DNA from 4 places in the Peribacillus phoenicis genome. Region 2 is predicted to be linked to each of the others. Evidence: riboswitches for the same ligand, from Rfam matches in the RefSeq annotation. Region 2 holds a riboswitch; each other region holds the start of a gene.

Region 1 (5,671 bases), 1.2 Mb from region 2:
CACTGGCGGATTATCAAAAGCAAAAGAAAAGTGGGAAAAATCCAGTCTTCCATGTGAACAATATTAAAGGTTTGAAGAATGTGGAATGCTGGGGTGACCCATCCGATAATGTGGATGTGAAGAAGGAGGCCTAAGTTCTCATGAAGCTTACAAGTAAGTCCTTGAAAGGGGATTGTACTTGTAAGCTTTTTTTTGTCTTTTCCTGCCTTTTTTCATCATTATTGAATATTGCTACGTTTTTTACACAAAATACCTTTGTCTTTAATACCGCAATGATAATTTAAAAACTAGGAGTGAAAATAATGGATAGCAAGCAATCAAAAAATGAATCTTCAGAAGTTGCCGGAAGAATATATGATGTCAGCGATTATAAACGGGAAGATCCATTATCCTCTGGACTGGCCAGAACTCACGAACAAGTCTCCGATACTTATGCGGAAGGCGAAATAAAGGCAGTCATTGATGATGTAAACGGAAGAGATATTGAGATTGCAAAAGAAAGATCTAAAGAAGAAAGGTAATAAAATTTGTTTTTTTATGAACAAGAATTATCGCCTGCTATTTTGTTGATAAATCGGTTAGTTCCCCTAGCTTCTGATGAAACAAGAGCTAGGGGAAACATAATTAATAAATTCTTTCTGTCTCCAACTTTTGAAGCAATTCTTTCTTCGTTCTTGGGAAAAAGTCCCTTTCAAAAGGGTTCCTTGATTGAAGAAGGGCCTGAAACATTTCAAAAACCCACGGTTTCTCCAGATGTGCCTGCAGCAAAACGTCTTCATCATGGAAAACGGAAATAGGGTCCCCTTGGTATATGACCTTACCATCGTTCATGACAACGACTTCATCAGCCCATTGATAAGCTAAATTAACATCATGAGTTGATAGGATAATCGTTTTGTCAGGGTGATGGATACTGTCCAGCAGAGCCATGATCTGTCTTGAGAAATAAGGATCCAATCCAGCGGTAGGCTCGTCCAAGAGCCAGACATCGGGTTCCATGGCGAGTATCCCCGCAATGGCGACACGTTTTTTTTGCCCAAGGCTCAAAAAATGGGTAGGTCTGTCTTTCAGTTCCGTTACTTCCGTTTGGGCCATTGCCCAATTTACTTTCTCCTGGACCTTAATTCTATTCAATCCTAAATTCATCGGTCCAAACGATATATCCTGTTGTACATTAGCGGAAAAGAGCTGCGAGTCGGGATCTTGAAAAATGATCCCGACTTGCTTTCGTAATGATAATAATGATTTACGGTCATATTTCATTTTCTTGCCCTTAAATCTGATTGTTCCTGCTGTAGGTTGTAAAAGACCATTTAAATGGAGGAATAAAGTCGATTTGCCGGCACCATTATTGCCTAATAATGCAATCTTTTTACCATGTTGAATCGTTAGCGACAGATCGTTTAAAGCGAACGTTCCATCTGCGAATTGATGGGTGAGGCCTTCTATATGAAAAATATGCTCGTCCATTGTTGGTTGCCTCCAATTTACAAATATCCATTAATAAAGATTAAGCTTCCTAATATTGCAATCGCGATCAGCCAATTGCGTGAGGAATAGGCGTAAGTATCCTCGATATAGGAAAGATTCTCCTGATAGCCTCTTGCGTTCATGGCCATCGTCAATTGCCCAGAGCGCTGCAATACTCCTAAAAATAAAGACGAGATTAGTAATCCGAGTGAACGTATGCCTTTCCTTAATGAAACATACCCCAACCGTGAAGCTTGTGCTTGGTGAATGGCCAAAGCTGTATCTAAAAAAATAAAGATGAAGCGATAGGTCAATTCTATTAAATCGATCAATAAGGAAGGCACTTTAAATTTTCGCAGCACGGATAGGATGACGGTAATGGGTGTAGTTAAGGTAAGGAAATATAAACAGCTGATGCTGCCCAATACGACAGTGATCAAATTGGCCACTGTACCGACGCTGTCATCGCTTATGAATATTTGCCAGTTCCCGACCTTCCAGGACCACCATATATTCGATATCGATGTAAATTTACTTGTGAAAGAAAAAAGGATGGTAATTGTTCCAGATAGTATAAAAAATCCTGGCAATAGAAGTAATTTAAGATAATAGGAAAGCGGGATTTTTGCCGCAAAAATGATTAAAGCGCTCATCACCGTAAAAGTGATGAGCGAAACGGCCATATCCCTTACCGTTAACGAAAACAGCAAAAGGGAAAGTGCAAAAACCATCTTTTCCAACGGATGTACATCCTTTAGCCCATTGAAATAGGCATATTTATCAATGAGTAACATGCTTCGATTTTTCTGCCAATTCTTGTTTGGTTTGCTTATTCCTTTGTCTCATCACGCCAATGAAGTATCCAATGAAACCGGCTCCGATTGCAGCTTGAAGCGCAAATAATAAGCTTTCGGTTTCTGCACCTGGCGGCTCCCAAATACTGTTGAACCATGGCTTGTATTCCGGATGGATTTTAGTGATGGCTTCCTCAGCTTCGCCGTCGGCACCGCCAAATTCCGTTCCTTGTTGGGTGATTAACGGTATGGTTGCAAGAATGACAACCAGGAAAAGCAGCAGTAGACTTTTTTTCATATTAACGGGCCTCCTTGGATAAAACTCGCAGCAATTTCAATTCGCCTAGATTGTATTTTTTTAAGAAATTCATCACGACGACTGTCAATAACCCCTCACTGATTGCCAAGGGAATTTGGGTAAGGGCAAAAATCCCTGCAAATTTACTGAAAGAGGCCATGAATCCTCCTACCTCGGATGGAAAAGCAAGGGCAAGTTGAACGGAAGTGACCACATAGGTTCCTAAATCTCCAAAAGCAGCCGCCAAGAAAACGGCAAGTGAAAAAGACCACCCCAATTTAGTTGCACCCTTGAAGACAAAGTAAGCAATGAACGGTCCGCAAACGGCCATGGAAAATGCATTGGCTCCTAATGTCGTCAATCCTCCGTGAGCCAGTAATACAGCTTGAAATAACAGAACGATGGAGCCAACGACACTCATGGCCAATGGTCCGAATAATATGGAACCCAAACCAACTCCGGTAGGGTGCGAAGAACTTCCGGTAACGGAAGGGATTTTTAAGGCCGATAAAATAAATACAAATGCGCCCGATAGGCCAAGTATCATTTTTGTTTCTGGGTTTTCCCTTACTTTGGACCTAATGGACCGGTAACCCAAGATTAAAAATGGAAGCGTCAAGGCCCACCAGAATATAGCCCATTCTATGGGTAAAAAGCCCTCCATGATATGCATGGCCAATGCCCGTTTTGGAACAAAAAGCAGTAAAATGACAAAATAAATAATTTTCCAATTGGTTCTTTTCATTCTTTCTCCTTTCAACACTTTTGATTTTTCTGATCAATCTTGAGAAGAAAAGCGGCGCCCAAAATAAAAAGCACTTCTCTCAAAGGAAAGAAGTGCGTAATGAACAGGAATTTTGCAGCATGAACCAACCATGGGCCATTCTGCCTGATCCGCACGCCCATCCTCGTAGGCTGAAACAGTTTCACGCTTCATGGCAGGTCTCCTGGCTTTGGTTCATCATCCCATTACATCCTTCCCATCTCATTTGACAGTGGATTAAAGTAATGGAACTTCCCTTTACAGTGGCGGGACCGCTCCGGATTTTCACCGGCTTCCCTTTTAAGCTGAATTCCGAGAAATTCAACACCATGAAACTTATGTAATTATTTTGAAAATTCTCGTATAGTTTACCATAAAGAAATTATTCCAGCTACACTATCTTTTTTTTTTCGGGACGAAGTTTGTTGCGAGGAAAGGATTGTAACTGGTTTTACACTATTAAACTTTTCTAAACAGTCGGAATAAACTATTGAATTTTGATAAAGTTGTTATATGATAGATTAAGTTAGTTAGAAATGTATAATAAAACCAAATATTTCATTTTAAAAGTGCCCTTGTGTGAATAAGCAAGGGATAATAGGGAAATCGGTGAAAATCCGATGCAGCCCCCGCTACTGTAAACGCTGATGAAATTGTCGATAGCCACTGGCCTGATGCCGGGAAGGGACAAAGTAAAATGAAGCGTAAGCCAGGAAACCTGCTTTTAAAATTGCATGATACTTTTCGGAGGGAAAGGTAGAAGGACTATGACGATTTTGGGAGGATTTGGCATGCTTGCCTTAGGCTCCTCATTCATATAGTTTTTTTAAAACCTTGACTCTAATGTTAAGGTTTTTTATTTTGCCTTTTCCCTGAACTCAGGAGGAAGAAGATGACTACTTGGAATTTGACGGGTACAAATACGCATCTGTTGATTTGTAATGGGAGCAGCTGCATGAAAAAGGGCGGGGAAGAAGTAACCCAAGCGATTCGTGATGAAATTGCTTTAAAAGGACTGGATCTAAAAATCCATACAACCAGGACACGCTGTAACGGAAGATGTAAGGATGCCTGCGTTGTGATTGCCTATCCCCAAGGAAACTGGTATCGAGTGGAAACGCCTGATTTCGGTCGGCAGATCGTCAGTAATATCGATGAGGGTGAGTTTGTTCCACAGATGATCTATCAATTCAATGATGGCGAAATGACCCCTAATCCAGATTTTCCTGCTCATACGGGTATTTCAAAGAACAAAGCGTAAAAGGAGATGTCTTAATGAGTACAAACGGTAAATTATTCGTCGTGGGCTTTGGGCCCGGGAATTTTGAACACATTACCAAACGTGCCGTCGAAGCCCTTCAAGAAAGTGACTACATCATTGGTTATAAAACTTATGTTGAACTCATTCAGGGACTGCTTACAAATCAAACGATCATTAGTACGGGGATGACTGAAGAGGTATCACGTGCACAGGAAGCAGTGAAACAAGCGGAGCTGGGAAAGAAAGTGGCGGTGATTTCCAGTGGGGATGCCGGAGTTTACGGGATGGCAGGGTTGGTTTATGAAGTATTGATTGAAAAAGGCTGGAAAGAAGAAACTGGAGTGGGCATTGAAGTCATTCCTGGCATTTCTGCAATCAACTCATGTGCGTCTTTACTTGGGGCACCAGTCATGCACGATTCGTGTACGATCAGCCTCAGTGATCATTTAACTCCTTGGGAACTGATCGCTAAAAGGGTTGAAGCAGCTGCAATGGCAGACTTTGTCATTGCACTTTATAATCCGCGCAGCGGCAGGCGGACCCGGCAAATTGTTGAAACACAGAAAATTCTCCTTCGCTACCGCTCGCCGGATACACCTGTCGGGTTGGTGAAAAGTGCTTATCGCGATAGGCAGGATGTTGTTATAACCAATTTGCAGGATATGTTGAATCACGATATTGGAATGTTGACCACCGTCATTATCGGGAATTCATCCACCTTTTTATATGATGAAAAAATCATCACACCAAGAGGCTATCAGAGAAAATATACTTTGAATTCGGAAAAGCAAACATTGAAGCCCCATCAGCGACTGCAAAAAGAAGCGGAACCGTGGGCATTAGATCAAGAAGCCTTAACCGAGTCCGCTGGAGGAGTTGGATTACTTACAAAAGCACCAGAAAAGAAGCCAGCTTCCTTTGAAATGGCAATGGAGGCCCTGTCAAGAGTCAAGGGTCAAACCGTTAAGCAATCCATTCAGCCGATTGTTCAGCAAAAAATGGAGTCGGTATTCGAACTTGCCGTTAGTCCAGGTGTGGCGAATAAACAATTCACTCCCAAACAAATGATGACACTTGCGGAAGTT
Region 2 (5,671 bases):
TCGTTATTGACAGCTCAAATTGTCGATGAGATGACTGACACGGACAGTAATAAAAATAAGGAAGCCAAAGGCCAGGGGATTTCGAATATCATCGCCGGATGTTTTGGTGGCATGGCAGGATGTGCGATGATCGGCCAATCCGGTATCAACATTAAATCGGGTGGAAGGGGCCGGCTCTCGACATTTGTAGCGGGCGCATTCCTTATGGTATTAATCGTGGTATTGAATGATGTACTTATTAAAATACCGATGGCTGCACTTGTCGCAGTCATGATCATGGTTTCAATCGGGACATTTGACTGGTCTTCCCTAAAGAGGCTCACTAAAGCTCCTAAGTCGGATGCAGCCGTAATGATCGTGACGGTCCTCATTGTCCTTTATACACATGACTTATCAAAAGGGGTATTTGCCGGAGTGCTTTTGAGCATGATTTTCTTCTCGGCTAAGATTTCTAAAGTGGCAGTAGAGAAAACGGAAGACATCCAGGCTAAGAAAATCACTTATCGTATCAGCGGACAAATATTTTTTGCTTCTGTCCAAGACTTTGTTTCGAAGTTCGACTTCAAGGAAAAAGCTGATGCAATCGTCATCGACTTCAACCATTCCAAAATTTGGGATGCTTCAGCAGTCGGTGCTGTTGATACGGTTATCCTTAAATATCAGCTTCTGGGAATTCCTGTCCAAGTCCAAGGGCTCGATGAAGAAAGTTCGTCATTGCTTGAAAAACTCGCCACCTCAGAAAGTAAAATATCTTGAAGAAGTAACATTCTGCTGAATAGAAACTTTTCAAACCGACAAAATAGATAACATGAATCATTTCCTTTTGAAAGGAGCGAAAAGCATGACACCCGAGCAGGATTATACAGCAGCAAATCTGTCACCGGATTTATTGAATGAACTGAAAAGCTTTGAAAGCAAACTTGGCGAGGAAGCCAATAAAGAATTGATTGTCATCGCCTATGAAAAAGAAAAGGAAGCCTTGAATTAAGAAAAAAGACTCAAACACCCTTAATGGATGGTTGAGTCTTTTTTTTGCATGTACAGAGAAAGGATGCCCAAATTTTTAATGATCATCCCTTTTCCTTTATTACTTGCTGAATACGTCCGTTAAGACCGGCACGATTTGTTTTTTACGCGATACAACGCCTTCTAAGACGGCGATGTTGTTGTTTAATGACACGTCGTATGCTTTTTCCACTGCATAAGCTGCTTTACCAAGAGCCAAGGCAACAGAATCATTAGTCAAGATATCCGTTACGACGAATAGGAATAAGTCCAATTCCTTCACAGCGATTACCGCTTCAATCGCCGCTTCCAATTCAGCTTGCTTAGCAAGGACTTCGTTCGGATCAACAGCATTTACCTGTGCTATCTCCACTTTAGCCATTCCCATGGAGAATTCCTTTGCATCAAGAGTGATAAGCTGAGCAATCGTTTTGTCGCTCAAGTCAGCTCCCGCCTTCAACATTTCCAAGCCATATGTTTCAGCGTCGACTCCCGCAATGGCAGCCAATTCCATAGCTGCTGCAACGTCTTGCTCCGTGCATGTAGGTGATTTGAACAATAAAGAATCGGAAATGATGGCAGACAGCATAAGACCTGCGATCGCTTTAGGAACTTCAATGCCGTTTTCTTTATAAATTTTATTTAAAATGGTTGCCGTACAGCCAACTGGTTCCGCACGGTAATATAAAGGATCGCTCGTTTCGAAGTTAGCGATACGGTGATGGTCGATAACTTCCAACACACGGACTTGGTCAATATCTTCAGCACTTTGCTGGCGTTCGTTATGATCGACCAAAATTACTCCATCAGCTTCCCCTGCAACTTTTTCCACAAGACGGGGAGCTTCGAATTTGAATTGGTCCAATGCATATTGAGTTTCACCATTCACTTCACCCAGACGAACTGGTTCAGCATTGATACCTAACTGCTTTTTCAGATCTGCATAAGCGATTGCTGAACAGATTGTGTCTGTATCCGGGTTTTTATGTCCAAAAACTAATACTTTTTCCAAGATTTTATCCCCTTTTTCATAAATATTTTTCCGCGAATCCCCTCACCGCAATAAGGGAGAGCCACCTTTACTAGACACTTTATTTTAACACAAAATCCAGTAAAATCAGCGCTTGAATTATCCATTCCCCAATAAAATCTTTCATTACTTCACCCTCTGCCATCACTTTGTCAATAGATAAGGGTTGGTTTTTTTCAAATATATTAGTTGAATTATCATCGTATATGGCTTACGATAATATAAGCAGAAATACTAGATATTGATTACATAAACAATACCAATAACTATATATAGAATTTTTTGTAATCCAAGGTGCCAGTGATGGCTGAAAAGGGAATCCGGTGTAAACCCGGAACTGTCCCCGCAACTGTAAATGTGACGAAATGAGAAACCCACTGTATAGCTCTCTATACGGGAAGGACTCAAAGTAGGATGATCATGAGTCAGGAGACCTGCCTTGAATTTTTCACGTTTCTTATTCTTCGGGGATTGAGATGATGAAACGATAGTATAACGGCTATTTTTTCATGGCTCTTTTATTCTATCGTTTGATCCGCTCAATTCTTTGGGCGGTTTTTTTATTTTAGCGGAAGTTAACAAGGAGGATTATTAATGACTCAAACATATAACTCTACCATAAGTGAAAATGACACAGAAACGAAATCCATCCAGCTTGAGATGTTATCGAAGGAATTCGAAGGCCGTCTCGATATGGAAAAGTTCAAAAAGCGTTTTACAAAATGGCTTGATCGCAAAAGTGACTCAACCGAAGAACAGGCATCAAAAAAACTGATTCAGCTCGCTCTTGAAGGTGTGGATATCGATGCTCCGGATTGGACATTCGTTGCTGCAGCAGAACTGTTGAATACAATGTATAGGGATGCACAAGCCAATCGAGGTTATGAAGGCAAGAGTTATGGCCCATTCTATGAGCTGATCACAGAACTCTCCCAGCTTTCGGAAGGTCAGCGTTATCCAATTTATAAACCAGAACTGCTATCTTCATATACAAAAGCGGAAATTGAGGAATTGGGTTCGGTGATCGACCCGGAAAAAGATAAATTATTCTCTTACATAGGCATCTACTTATTGAACGACCGCTATCTGGCCCGCCCAAAAAAGGACAAGGTCTACGAATTGCCACAAGAACGTTTCATGATCATTGCGATGGAAATCATGCGAATGGAAAAAACGGAGCACCGCCTGCAACTTATAAAAGAAGCATACTGGGCCATGTCCAACCTTTATATGACCGTTGCGACTCCTACACTCTCCAATGCAGGTAAAACACATGGACAGTTAAGCTCTTGCTTTATCGACGCAATTGAAGATTCGATTGATGGCATCTATCTATCAAACTACGATGCAGCAAAAGTATCTAAATTCGGCGGCGGTGTCGGCCTTTACGTTGGTAAGGTTCGCTCGCTTGGTTCTGATATCCGGGGTTTCTCTGGAAACAGTTCCGGCACGACGCCCTGGATTCGACTATTCAACCAGACAGCTGTAAGTGTCGATCAATTGGGTCAACGTAAAGGTGCCATCGCGATTTACTTGGATGCCTGGCATAAAGATATCATGAGCTTCCTCGATTTGAAGACACAAAACGGGGATGACAGATTAAAAGCCCATGATATTTTTACAGGCGTATGCATACCGGATTTATTCATGGAGGCTGTACGCGACAGAAAAGAATGGTATCTTTTTGATCCGCATACCGTTAAGCAAATCCTTGGATTTTCACTTGAAGATCTTTATGACGAGAAGAAAGGCGAAGGAAGCTTCAGGAATCATTATGCACTTGCTGTCGAGGCCGCAGAAAATGGCACGCTTCCAAACTATAGCTTTGAAAAAATCAATGCGATGGACATCATGAAAAGCATCATGATTTCTCAATTAGAAGAAGGCGTACCGTATATGTTCTACCGCGATGAAGTTAATCGGAAGAATCCCAATAAACATAAAGGTATGATTTATTGTTCTAACCTTTGTACGGAGATTGCCCAAAACCTAAGCCCTTCGACGATCACGGATGAATATGAAACAGAAGATGGAGATGTTGTTGTGGTTCGTAAAAGCGGCGATTTCGTTGTCTGCAACCTTTCATCCATTAACTTGCCACGAGCGGTGGGCAGCGATGTTTTGGAAAGATTGATTCCCATTCAGATCCGTATGCTGGACAATGTCATTGATGTGAATAATCTTCCTGTCAAACAAGCATCCATCTCGAACAAACGTTACCGGGCAATTGGTTTAGGAACGTTTGGATGGCATCATTTACTTGCCACACAGAATATTTATTGGGAATCCGATGAGGCTGTTCAATATGCCGATGCTTTATACGAAAAGATCGCTTACTTAACAATCAAGGCATCCAACGAATTGGCCAAGGAAAAAGGATCATACCCATATTTTGAAGGATCTGATTGGCATACAGGGGACTATTTCGAACTGCGTGACTATACAGATCAAAAATGGATGGATTTAAAAGCAGACGTGCAGGAACACGGGACCCGTAATGGATATTTAATGGCGATTGCCCCCAATTCATCGACAGCCAAAATCGGTAATTCCACGGATGGCATCGACCCTTTGTATGAAATTGAATTTTACGAAGAAAAGAAAAACTTCAAATTCAAGGTGACCGCACCAGGCTTGACGCCAAATACGTATGAATATTATAAAAAGACGCGATTCAATTTGGACCAACTGGAAAGCATCAGGCAAAATGCAGCCCGACAACGCCATATTGACCAAGCAATCAGCTTTAATCTGTATGTACACAATACAATCAAAGCGAAGGTCCTGTTGGATATCCATTTAACTGCATGGGAAAGCGGGTTGAAATCAACGTATTATGTTCGTTCGACTTCTTCCGAATATGACAATGCCTGCGAAAGCTGTTCAAGTTAATGACAATCATGACCCAGTAATCTATTCTTAAAGGAGTTTTCACGAATGACCAATCATATCAAAAAAATTCGGATGCTTGAACCGACGCATCCAACCAAGGCAACCGGTGTTTTCAAAGGAGAAGCTTCAGGCTTCCTCCTTTGGAACGATATTCAGTATGAAAAATTCTATGATACCTATACACAGCTCATCAATAACTTTTGGAAGCCTTCGAGCGTGAACATGATTCAAGATAAAAAGCAGTGGGGCGAATTGGACGAAGATATCCAGGATGCTTTTCTCGATATCCTTACGATGATTGCTGGAATGGACAGTCTTCAAACGCCCACATTAGTAGAAATCCTTCGGTACATCAAAGATCCGGCGGCAAAAGCTATCCTGGCCAACATGGCCCAGCAGGAATCGATCCATAATGAATCTTATTCCTATATCCTTGCTTCCTTGATTCCGGTAGGCAAGCAAAAACAGCTTTTCGACCGCATCAAAGAACATCCTGAAGTGATTAAGCGTAACCAACCGATCGTTGATGCTTATCAAACGTTCGTGGACGATCCCAGCCCACAGCATTTATTCGAGGCATTGATCCATTCAACGAACCTTGAAGGGATTTATTTCTATCTGGCTTTCGCCTTTTATTATAATTTAGGTCGCCAAAATCTAATGACCGGTTCCGCTACGATGATATCCTATATTCACCGCGATGAAATGGTCCATTTCGATTTCATTGGAATGCTCATTCAAATC
Region 3 (5,671 bases), 3.5 Mb from region 2:
GATTTCCGCTTCACGAAGCGGCCCACCCGTCCATCCTTTTTGATAAATGAAGCCCAAGTCAGGAAAAGCTTCCGTCATCTTCTTTTGGATGCCTTCATTCGGAATGACAGTTGAAAGTATTAACATGTTTATCTCTCCCTTTTAATTAACATAAAAAAACACGGGCTCTATGTGTCCCGCGCAACTTTCTCTGAGGAGGTATTCCCTTAATAAAGCATATTCAGGTGTCCCCTTTTTGAGTTGGACAAAAGCCTTAGCCTTATTAAAAAAGGCTTTATTTTAAGGAATTTGGGTTTAATGCATCTAATTCAGGCAAAATGAAAACGCCATCCCTTCTGATCAGGACGTCGTCAAAGAAGATGTCACCACCCCCATATTCGGGCCGCTGAATCAAAACCATATCCCAATGAATCGATGATCGGTTTCCATTATCCGCTTCTTGATAGGCAAGTCCAAGAGCCAAGTGCAGACTCCCGCTTATTTTCTCATCGAACAGGATATCATCCATAGGTTCCAATATGTATGGATTGATTCCAATTGCAAACTCCCCGATAAATCGGGACCCTTCATCAATATTCAGAATTCGGTTCATTTCAGAGTCACGATCGGAAGTAGCTTTAATGATTTTTCCCTTTTCCAAGTTTAATTCTATGTCACTAAAGGTGAATCCTTCATAGGTTGTTGGTGTGTTGAAGGATATCCTTCCATTGAGACTATCTTTTATGGGTGCCGTAAACACTTCCCCATCCGGTAAATTCTTTTTTCCGGCACATATGACGGCCGGCATACCTTTGATGGAGAAGGTCAAATCCGTTCCTGGCGAGACGATCCTGACATTGTCAGTTCGTTCCATCAATTGTTTTAACGGTTTCAAGGCCGTCTCCATTTTCCCGTAATCCATGTTGCATACATTCAAAAGAAAATCTTCGTACCTGTCGAAGGTCATGCCGGCTTTTTGCGCTAATGCGTTGGTGGGATAATTAAGCAAGACCCAACGTCGGTTGTTTACATAGAAAAGAGTGGGGGAATTCATAGCCTCCCCTTGAAGACGGTGCCTCTCGATGGGAACATCGGTCATTCCCACATCGTTTTCCTCCCCGGTGATGATGATGACCGCATCGATATCCTTATATTTCTTCAAGGCCCATTGCGAAGAGGTGTCAAGTTGTTCCTTTACATTCCCTTGTAACAGGTGGCGGCTTATTTCATCGTCTTCGAGTTCTACATATGGGTAAGCACCCACTCTATAAATTTCATCAATCAGCTCTTTCAATAATGGTTTCGTGTTGATATGACCCCGTATGAGGATTCTCTCTTTTGGCTGTAATTGTATCGAATGATGAATCAGCCTGGCTGCAAGCTTCGTTATTCGCTCATCCTTCATCTGCCTGTCCCTTATTTTTCGAGGTCACGAAGAGTTTCAAGAGCTTCTTCGACGTGGCCTTTGACTTTTACTTTACGCCATTCTTTGACTACCTTACCAGACTTATCAATCAGGAAAGTTGAACGTTCAATGCCCATATACTCCTTGCCGAAGTTCTTTTTCAATTGCCACACATCAAATGATTCAGCCGCTTCATGATTTTCATCAGCCAGCAGCAGAAAAGGCAATCCATGTTTTTCGATGAATTTTTCATGACGTGCAGCTGGGTCTGGGCTGATTCCAATGATGACAGCGTTCATTTCCTCAAATTGCTCATTATGGTCCCGGAAATCACAGGCCTCCGTCGTGCAGCCTGGCGTCATGTCTTTTGGATAAAAATATAAAACAATATATTTCCCCTTAAAATCCGATAGGGACACCATTTCACCATTGTTTGCAGGGAGCTTGAAATCAGGTGCTTTTTCTCCAATTTTAACTGTCATATTGAACCCTCCATTTCTTTCATTATGGTAAGAGTACCCAATAATCGAAAGAAACACAACTTTCATTTATCCTTCCTATCTTTGTGCTCCAAATCAATCACCGTCCGGATCACGAACGCTGCCGGCAGTGTATAACCGATGAAAGCCTGAATCGTAGCTATCATCCTCCCCATGCCAATCGGGGCTATATCTCCATACCCTACAGAAAACATCGTCATCGCACTAAAATAAAAAGAAGTCTTCAACTGTTCATAGAAAGTGCCATCCAATCGATTGCCCATATCAAGAATCACCGAATGATTCTGAAGTTCGTATAATAAATAAATCAGTGCAAATCCAACTAATATCGTCGCATATAAATTGCCTAGCCACAGCATATCCTCCAGAGAAAACTTCTTTCCTCCCGACTCAACAAGAAATAACGTACGAATGCTCATCACCATGCAAAAAATGATTCCTGCAATCAAGATGTAGAAAGTCATCCCCCACGCCCCATTTCAAAACGCCACTTCCTCTATACATACTCCCTGTCCAAACAATATATTCTTTTTTAGGAACAGACCCTTATCACCTACACACCTAATAGCCGCATACTTTTCCTGAATCTTTTTTTCATGTTGACCCTTTTGGTCGGATATGTTAAGATTGTCTAAATTTTTATAATAGTTTTTATTTTATAAATTTTTAGCCTGCAAACAGTTATCAAGGCAGGTTTTGTCAAATTTCATATGTGGAAATAGGTTCCTAATTTTAAATTAGGATTAAAAGGGAAGTCCGGTGTAATTCCGGCACGGTCCCGCCACTGTAATGGGAGTGTTAGCGCCATCCAATATGCCACTGATCCACAGATCGGGAAGGCCCGTCGCTAATGTTAATCCCTAAGTCAGGAGACCTGCCTATTTCGACAACACTGTTTTAACCTACGGGAGATAGGGAGGTGTTAGGGACCTTATAATTTTAAGGGGCATTTTGCATGCCTCTTTATTTTAAGCATTTCTAACCATCTCTTTTGACGGTTAGGAATGCTTTTTTTATTGCTCAATTAAATGAATATAGGAGGATGGGAATATTGAAAAGCAGTAGTTTGGGTTACCCTCGAATCGGGGAAAATCGTGAATGGAAACGTACATTGGAGTCTTACTGGTCCGGTAAAATCGATGAAGCAGAATTTACGGCACAGCTAAAAGCCATCCGTTTAGGCAACTTACAAAAACAGAAGAAGCGAGGCATTGATATCATTCCTGTCAACGACTTCACTTGCTATGATCAAATGCTCGATATGTCCGTCATGTTCGGTCTTGTTCCTGAACGTTATTCAGCCTATGAAAGCGGAAGCGTCCCCCTTTCCGTTTATTATTCAATGGCTCGCGGAAACAATGATGAAGTAGCTTCCGAAATGACGAAATGGTTCAATACGAACTATCACTATATTGTCCCTGAATTAAAGGTGCCACAGCTGACGTTAACAGAAAACAAACCACTTGCAGCATATCGGGAAGCCAAGGAAAACCTAGGGATTGAAACGAAGCCCGTATTGATCGGTCCTTATACTTTCATCTCCCTTTCCAAAGGCTTCAAAAAACAAGATATCCCTGGCATCATCCTGAGCCTGCTTCCCCTATACACGCAAATCCTGCGGGAGTTGGAGCAAGAAGGCGTGAAGTGGGTTCAAATGGACGAGCCTTCACTTGTTTCATCGATTTCCAAAGAAGATATGCAAACTGTTACTTACCTCTATGAAAAACTGAATGAAGCAGCACCAAACCTGAACATCATGCTACAAACATACTTTGATGCCGTGGAACATTACCAAGAAGTCATCGAATTACAAGTCCAAGGAATCGGTCTTGATTTTGTACATGACAAAGGGAGGAATCTAAGCAACCTGGAAGCATTCGGCTTCCCGAAGGACAAAGTGCTTGCTGCAGGTGTGATTGACGGAAAAAACATTTGGCTTTCTGATTTATCGAAAAAAATCCAATTGATCGAGACTCTTAAGACAATTGTAGCCGAAGACCAAATCTGGCTTCAGCCCTCTTGTTCCCTGCTTCATGTCCCGGTGACAGTTCGTAATGAAACCGCCCTTTCAAAAGAAGCGAAAGAGGCACTCGCTTTCGCTGATGAGAAACTTGAGGAAATCACACTCTTGGTCAAAGGGAATAATCAAGGCTTTGAAGCAATTGCCGAAAAAGTCGATGCCAATAAATTCACGCTTCAAACTTTAGCAAGTTCAAATGCCCGGAATCACGGAACTGTACAAGCCAATGTCGAAAAGGTTAAAACCAGGACCGCCGCCCGTCAGCTTCCATTTAAGGAACGTTACCAAAAACAACAGGAATTTTTCAAATTGCCTTTTCTCCCTTCGACTACGATCGGCAGCTTTCCGCAAACATTTGAAGTTAAACAAGCACGCGGGAAATTCAAAAGAGGAGAATGGACCGCTTCGCAATATGAAATATTCGTTAACGAAGAAATTGGCAGATGGATTGAAATCCAAGAAGAAATCGGTTTGGATGTCCTTGTTCACGGGGAATTCGAACGGACGGATATGGTTGAATACTTCGGCCATAAGTTAGGCGGATTCGTCTTTTTAGAAAAGGGTTGGGTACAATCCTATGGATCCCGCTGTGTGAAACCACCAGTCATCTACGGCGACATCCATTTCATCGAACCGATGACAGTCAGAGAAAGTGTATATGCACAATCACTGACGAAGAAGACGGTAAAGGGAATGCTTACAGGTCCTGTTACGATTTTGAACTGGTCATTTGTTCGTGATGATATTTCCAGGGAGAATGTTTGCTATCAGCTGGCGCTCGCTTTGGAAAAAGAAGTCATTGCATTGGAATCCGCTGGAATCAAAATGATTCAGGTTGATGAGCCTGCACTTAGAGAAGGTCTGCCATTGAAAAGAAGCGATCGCGACGAGTATTTGAACTGGGCTGTGAATTCGTTCTTGATATCCACATCAAGCGTGGAGGATACAACCCAAATTCATACGCATATGTGCTATTGCGACTTCAACAGTTTCATGGATGTCATCTCCTCCCTGGATGCCGATGTAATTTCCATCGAAACATCCCGTAGCCATGGGGAGCTTGCTTCCGCATTCGAGGAAAAAACGTATGAAAAAGGCATTGGTCTGGGTGTGTATGATATTCATAGCCCGCGTGTGCCGGCAGTGGAAGAAATGGTAGATATGATTGAACGTGGGATCAAGGTATTGGATAAAGACCAGTTTTGGATCAATCCCGACTGCGGACTGAAAACAAGGGGTATCCCGGAAACCGTCGCTTCCTTGAAAAACATGGTCGAAGCAGCAAAAATCGTCCGTGAAAACCTTTTAGCAAAAACAACAGGCAAATGATTGAAAAGAACGTTGCCCATCCAATACAGCAGTCCCGGACTTTTTTAACCGACCTTGTTTTTCCACCGGATACAAATCATCACAATACCATCTTTGGCGGTAAAGTAATGGCCTATGTTGATAAAATAGCCTGCATTTCAGCTATGCGCCATTGTCGAAAACCCGTTGTGACTGCTTCAAGCGACTCTTTTGATTTTTTGGCCCCCATCAAGACGGGGGATGCGATCAACCTTGAAGCTTATGTTACCTGTGCCCATCGCACATCAATGGAGGTATTCGTGAAAGTGGAGCGCGAGAACCTATTAACAGGTGAGAAACAGCTTACGGCCCGTGCTTTTTTAACGATGCTGGCCATTGATGAAGACGGTAAGCCGACAAACGTACCACAGGTCATTCCGGAAACCGAAGAGGAAAAGCAGCAATATGTTCAAGCACAAG
Region 4 (5,671 bases), 3.1 Mb from region 2:
TGCACCCGTTAAATCAAGGAACGGATTGGACGGAATCAACTCAAGGATTTGCTGCGGCATCGTTTTATCCTGAATCGTACCGTATGTTTCCGATATTTGATCCCCGCGGCTTAACTCCGCTTCCCCTTGCTCAATTTGTACGGCTTCCAAATTGAATACAGTTGCCGAGGTGATCCCGACAGCTGCTGCAATCGCAGTCGTTCCAAGCAGGATTCCGATGATCAGGACACTGATCTTTCCAATATTGCTAGTCAGTTTCAATCTTGTGAATGCGGATAAGATTGAAATGAAGACAAGCGGCATGACGATCATTTGCAGGAACTTGACATAGCCGGAACCTACAATGTTAAACCAATCGACCGATTTAACGATCGCTTCTGACTGAGGTTCATAGAAATACTGCAAAAGAAGTCCGAATACAATCCCTAAACCAAGTCCAGTAAAGACCCTTTTTGTAAAGGAAATATGCTTCTTATTCATGTAAAATAAAACGCCTAAAAGAACGAGCATTATGGCAAGATTTAAAAACACATAACCAATCATATATATTCCTCCTAATTCCGATTAACCAAATGAGAATAATGAATATCTGAAGACTATGATACATCATCCGTTGATTTTTTACCAGAAGAAAATAATTTATTTTTGACTTTTCAAGTAATTCATGTATGTATCCATATTCATGGACTGAATAAGAAGTCACAAAAAAGAGATATACATGAACCTTTCTCCACTCTGGGATCTAGGGTTCAGTATACCTCTTGTAGGTAAAATTGTTATTTCTTCAAATCAATCACGATATCATCCAATACCAACTCTTTTGGAGCACTACTTGGTTTGGTTGGGAAGGATGACACCTTTTCTTCACCATCTTCCGTTATGGTTGCTTCTCCGTGGTTCTCTGAAGTGAAATTACGTAATGTTACATGTGGTGTCGCAATCAGTTTCGTAGCGTTTGGATCGATTTTTTGAAATGTTTTGCTGAAGTTCAAATTATAAGAATCGATACCGCTTCCTCCGTTACCTTGACCAGCATACACATTTCCTAAGTCATCTCTAATGGACAACTCCACATAGGCTTCATCACATTTGTTTTTGACTGAGTCGGACACTTCTTGATGATAATCAACCACAAAGGACATTGGCGAGATCGATAGTTTTTCGACGGATACTTTTACACCGTGTTGATTCACACTTTTATTGATGACCTTCTCGTTGCTTTCAGTTGCCTTTAGAGAGAAGGCAAAGTCCCAATTTCCTTTTATCTCTTTATCCGTGTCGGTAATACTAATGCTGTTTATATCCCAGTCTACATTTACCTTATCTACTTTAAGATCTTCTAAGTTACTAACCGTTAATAAGCCTACATATTTTTTATCAGCTACTTTTGAAATTCCATCCGATCCTCCTTGGGCTTTCATTTCTTTTATATTCGGGCTGGGAATAAAGAATGATCCGTCACCCAAATCTTCTTCGCTTTCTATAGTATAAGTGATGGTTACCGTTTTTCCGTCATAAATGGCGTCATTTATCGTGAAAGTAAGGCCATTGCTTTCTTCAGTAAGGCCAATTTCGTTAGAGTAGGCCTTATAATCACTATAAAGACCCTTTCCATTATTCTTGATATCATCGGAGAGACCTGAGTTTTCATTACTAAAATAGCTGAAAATATCTCCTATCAAAGGAATGCTTTTAGCAGAAGCGGTAAACGAGAGTCCAATCGTTGCGGTGGATAACCCGAATATAATAGAAGCAGCCAGAACATTCTTTTGCCAGCGTTTCATTTTTTTCTTCTTGCTTATTGATTTTTTTAGGGTTCTTTTGACTTTAGCTTTTTCTAGTTCGCTGACTTCTATTTCCTTAAATTCAGTTTCGTCTATGTCTATATCATTTAATAATTCATAAATATCCTTCATACGACACTGCCTCCTAACTTAAGATTCGTAGCTTTTTGACTTAGCTTCTTTTTTCCCCTATAAATTCGATTATCTATTGATGCTTTGGTCAACCCGAGTTTTATCGAGATATCCTCATTTTTTAAACCAAGAAAGTACTTCATGATAAAAATATCCCGATCTACAGGTTCTAAAAGGTCAATTAACTGAAGCAGTTCTTTTCTGTCTTCCAGTATAATCAGTTCGTCTTCTGCAGATTTTTCTGGATCTACTTCTGTGTAACCTGATGTAAGCTCCATTTTCTTCATGGCTTTTCGGTAATAATCAATCGCTTTAAACTTAGCGATCGCACAAATCCATTTTCTGAAATCAGTTGTATCCCCATGGAACTTTATTGAATTGTTCCAGATTGAAAGAAAAATATCATTGATGCATTCTTCCATGACACCGTCGTTCCTAAGAGGAGAGAGAACCTTATATGTTACCCCCTTGATTAGTGGCAAATAGGTATCCACTATAAATTCCAATGCGTCTTCTTCATGGCGTTGCAACCGCTCGATAAAATTTTTATTCGTAGACTTCATGACATGATTCCCCTTGTTTTTTGTAAAAGCTTTTACACTTTATACAACGTATATAAAAATATTTATTCTCAACTTTTTTGGGGTTTTTATAGAAATTAGTAGATACGGTGGTTCCATTAAAATTTGGAATGATATGGTATAGAGGGTATCAAATTTTGTCAGTATGCGACAGTGTTATCCATATAAACGGTTTTCAATATATATTTATCAGGGAGGATAAGCCCTTGGTTTTCTTGAATGATATATCAGGCCGCATATGCTTAGCGTTTTTTTGAAAGGATGAAAGAATGATGGATATATACATTGAAAGGCTTAATGAACGGGATGCACAAGCGTTATTTGCATTTGAATGCAATAATAGAAGGTTTTTCGAGCAAACAGTTCCAAGCCGGGGAGATGATTATTATAGCTCTGGAACGTTTGGAATCAGGCATAAGGAATTATTAAAAGAGCAAGAAGATGCTATCTCCTCTTTTTATTTGATTAAGGATGGTTCAGGCATAATCGTCGGCAGGATTAATCTTGTGGATATCGACCCTATTAAGGGGACGGCTCATGTCGGTTATAGAATCGGTGAAGCGTTTACGCAAAAAGGGATTGCGAACGAAGCTTTAAAGCTTTTGGTCAATCTGGCGCCGGAATTAAATGTGACTCAAATACATGCCAAAACGACAAGCGACAATATCGCTTCCCAAAAGGTTTTAGTGAAAAACGGTTTTGAACGGATTTCGATTAATGAGGAAATTAGTGCGGATACTGGTCAAAAGCTAACTTTCTACCATTATAGAAAGAATCTATAAATCCATATTCCTCTATTAATAGCCGCATTCCCATTTTTTTAATTGTGAAAAGATGGGGAGTATACTATACTAACGTTGTATTTAATGTTTGGAAAATTTTGCGAAGTTCATATATTTGCCGCTGGGTGCCTTTGTGTGAACAAAGGGTAACAGGGAATCGGGTGCAAATCCCGAGTGGTCGCGCCACTGTAACCAAGGAGTTTTCTTTCAGGATGTCACTTGACTCAGTCAGGGAAGACGAAAGGAAATGTTGATTTGGAAGCCAGGAGACCTACCCAGTGAGCATCACCAATTTTTCCTTCGCTGAGAGGAGAGGTGTTCGAGATTAAGAAAAGGCGGACTTAGGTCCTTCCGTATTTTTTGGCCTATACTCGTAACTCCATTCTTTGTTAAAAGGATTGGGGTTTTTTTGTGTGTTTTTTTGAAGGAGGATATCATCATTGGAAGAGTCATTGGTTAGAAGCTCATTGAAAGAGAATGAGGATATGCTTGACCATTTTGAGAGAAATGCCAAGCGCAGGTTTCGTTTCCTGATATTTTTCTTGCTGTGCATTCTTTTATTATCGATTACATTCGCTGTTACCCTTGGGCCAGTTAAGATGTCAGCAATAACGGTTTGGAAGATCGCCTTAGGGCATCTTCCTTTTATCGGTGATTCTCTGGAGGTGAATTGGAGTATCGCACAAGAGCGGATCATTTGGGATATCCGTCTGCCCCGTGTATTGCTCGGTGCGGTGGTAGGTGCGGGATTATCCGTAGTGGGTGTCGTCATCCAGGCCTTGGTGCGCAATTCACTTGCAGATCCGTATATCCTGGGCATTTCATCTGGTTCTTCTGTTGCGGCAACCCTTGTCATTCTTTTTGGGGCGCTGCCTATATTCGGACAATATGCGTTATCATTCGGTGCATTCCTGGGGGCCATGGCTGCGATGCTTTCCGTTTATTTATTGGCTCAAGTGGGAGGGAGAATTCAAACGACAAGGCTGTTATTGGCGGGTGTAGCCATATCGATGATCATGTCTGCCGTCACTAATTTCATTGTCACTCTTGCACCAAAAGATTCCGGCATCCGTGAAGCGATGTTTTGGATGATGGGTAGCTTAGCGGGTGCAAAATGGGAATACATACCGATTCCAGCGGTTGTGGTGCTTGTGGTTTCATTGTTCCTTATCGTACAATCCCGCTCCCTTAATATCTTATTGATGGGCGAAGAAGTCGCCGCGACGCTCGGAGTCAATATGGAAGCCTTCCGTAAAGTTCTGATCATCATTACGTCCCTTGTTACGGGGACAGTTGTGGCTGTAAGCGGTTCGATTGGGTTCATCGGTCTGGTAGTACCGCATTTAGCCCGGCTATTGGCCGGGACAGACCATAAACGTGTTCTTTCATGCAGCATATTGATTGGCATGATCCTCGTCATTTGGTCAGATGTATGTGCCCGGCTGGTCCTGGCACCTCAAGAACTTCCGATTGGCGTTGTCACCGCACTTTGCGGAGGGCCATTCTTCATTTGGCTTTTGCGGCGAAGTTCATATTCATTTGGAGGTGGGGGCAAGTGAGATTAGCTATTGAAGAAGTATCCTATTCAATTCTGGACACTCCTATCATTGAGGATATAACCCTTCATATAAAAACTGGGCAGTTCGTTGGGCTGATCGGCCCGAATGGGAGCGGGAAATCAACACTATTAAAAAATGCTTCCCGGATTTTGGAGCCGCATACGGGATCTGTTCACCTCGACGGCCGTGACCTTTACCGGCTTTCACAGAAACAAACAGCCCGGGAAATGGCGGTTGTCAGTCAGGAAACATCGCTGACCTTTGACTTTAGTGTACAAGAGATGGTTTGGATGGGAAGGCATCCTCATAAGCGATTATTTCAGGGAGATTCGGAGAAAGATAGACGAATCGTCAATCATGCATTAGCTCGCGTCGAAATGAGTGGATTTGAAGACAGGAGTTTCATGAGCTTGTCGGGTGGTGAGAAACAACGTGTCCTCATAGCACGCGCCCTAGCCCAGGAAGCGAACATCATCATCCTGGATGAACCAACGAATCATTTAGACATCCGGCATCAGCTCCAATTGCTGGACCTTGTTAAAAAGCTGGACGTTACCGTCTTGACGGCCCTGCATGATATAAATTTGGCAGCCATGTATTGTGATCATATATATGTCATCCAAAATGGCAAAGTGATCACATCCGGAACACCAGAAGCTGTATTGACGACAAAAATGATAAGGAAGGTGTTCGGGGTGGAAACGGAAATCGGCATACACCCCATCACGCAAAAGACGCATATCACCTTTTTAGCACATATATAAAAAAAACAATAGATATGAGGGGAAAATATATGACTGGTTACCGAAAGATTTTGTTAAGCATCAGTTTTT

The links. Region 2 has a riboswitch for cobalamin ahead of ABC374_RS03900 (ribonucleoside-diphosphate reductase subunit alpha). Riboswitches for the same ligand answer to the same signal wherever they lie in the genome.
Region 1: another riboswitch for cobalamin. It lies ahead of ABC374_RS09375 ((2Fe-2S) ferredoxin domain-containing protein); the one in region 2 lies ahead of ABC374_RS03900 (ribonucleoside-diphosphate reductase subunit alpha).
Region 3: another riboswitch for cobalamin. It lies ahead of metE (5-methyltetrahydropteroyltriglutamate--homocysteine S-methyltransferase); the one in region 2 lies ahead of ABC374_RS03900 (ribonucleoside-diphosphate reductase subunit alpha).
Region 4: another riboswitch for cobalamin. It lies ahead of ABC374_RS19105 (FecCD family ABC transporter permease); the one in region 2 lies ahead of ABC374_RS03900 (ribonucleoside-diphosphate reductase subunit alpha).

Annotation. Positions count from the first base shown of each region.
Region 1 is NZ_JBDFMF010000001.1:1,939,656-1,945,326, forward strand. Features, by position in the region: gene ABC374_RS09340 (alanine/glycine:cation symporter family protein) at 1-134, shown strand, start outside; gene ABC374_RS09345 (YozQ family protein) at 303-521, shown strand; gene ABC374_RS09350 (energy-coupling factor ABC transporter ATP-binding protein) at 625-1,470, opposite strand; gene cbiQ (cobalt ECF transporter T component CbiQ) at 1,488-2,264, opposite strand; gene ABC374_RS09360 (energy-coupling factor ABC transporter substrate-binding protein) at 2,251-2,562, opposite strand; gene ABC374_RS09365 (energy-coupling factor ABC transporter permease) at 2,564-3,307, opposite strand; gene ABC374_RS09370 (hypothetical protein) at 3,341-3,499, opposite strand; cobalamin riboswitch at 3,483-3,672, opposite strand; cobalamin riboswitch at 3,876-4,065, shown strand; gene ABC374_RS09375 ((2Fe-2S) ferredoxin domain-containing protein) at 4,218-4,586, shown strand; gene cobJ (precorrin-3B C(17)-methyltransferase) at 4,601-5,671, shown strand, end outside.
Region 2 is NZ_JBDFMF010000001.1:776,036-781,706, reverse strand. Features, by position in the region: gene ABC374_RS03915 (SulP family inorganic anion transporter) at 1-756, shown strand, start outside; gene ABC374_RS03910 (hypothetical protein) at 842-988, shown strand; gene ABC374_RS03905 (manganese-dependent inorganic pyrophosphatase) at 1,088-2,017, opposite strand; cobalamin riboswitch at 2,311-2,491, shown strand; gene ABC374_RS03900 (ribonucleoside-diphosphate reductase subunit alpha) at 2,630-4,927, shown strand; gene ABC374_RS03895 (ribonucleotide-diphosphate reductase subunit beta) at 4,973-5,671, shown strand, end outside.
Region 3 is NZ_JBDFMF010000001.1:4,316,457-4,322,127, forward strand. Features, by position in the region: gene ABC374_RS21225 (D-2-hydroxyacid dehydrogenase) at 1-126, opposite strand, end outside; gene ABC374_RS21230 (aminopeptidase) at 275-1,384, opposite strand; gene bcp (thioredoxin-dependent thiol peroxidase) at 1,396-1,866, opposite strand; gene ABC374_RS21240 (potassium channel family protein) at 1,929-2,348, opposite strand; cobalamin riboswitch at 2,588-2,780, shown strand; gene metE (5-methyltetrahydropteroyltriglutamate--homocysteine S-methyltransferase) at 2,927-5,233, shown strand; gene ABC374_RS21250 (acyl-CoA thioesterase) at 5,230-5,671, shown strand, end outside.
Region 4 is NZ_JBDFMF010000001.1:3,893,585-3,899,255, reverse strand. Features, by position in the region: gene ABC374_RS19125 (L-cystine transporter) at 1-543, opposite strand, end outside; gene ABC374_RS19120 (DUF4179 domain-containing protein) at 777-1,916, opposite strand; gene ABC374_RS19115 (sigma-70 family RNA polymerase sigma factor) at 1,913-2,479, opposite strand; gene ABC374_RS19110 (GNAT family N-acetyltransferase) at 2,770-3,279, shown strand; cobalamin riboswitch at 3,386-3,572, shown strand; gene ABC374_RS19105 (FecCD family ABC transporter permease) at 3,765-4,838, shown strand; gene ABC374_RS19100 (heme ABC transporter ATP-binding protein) at 4,835-5,602, shown strand; gene ABC374_RS19095 (ABC transporter substrate-binding protein) at 5,632-5,671, shown strand, end outside.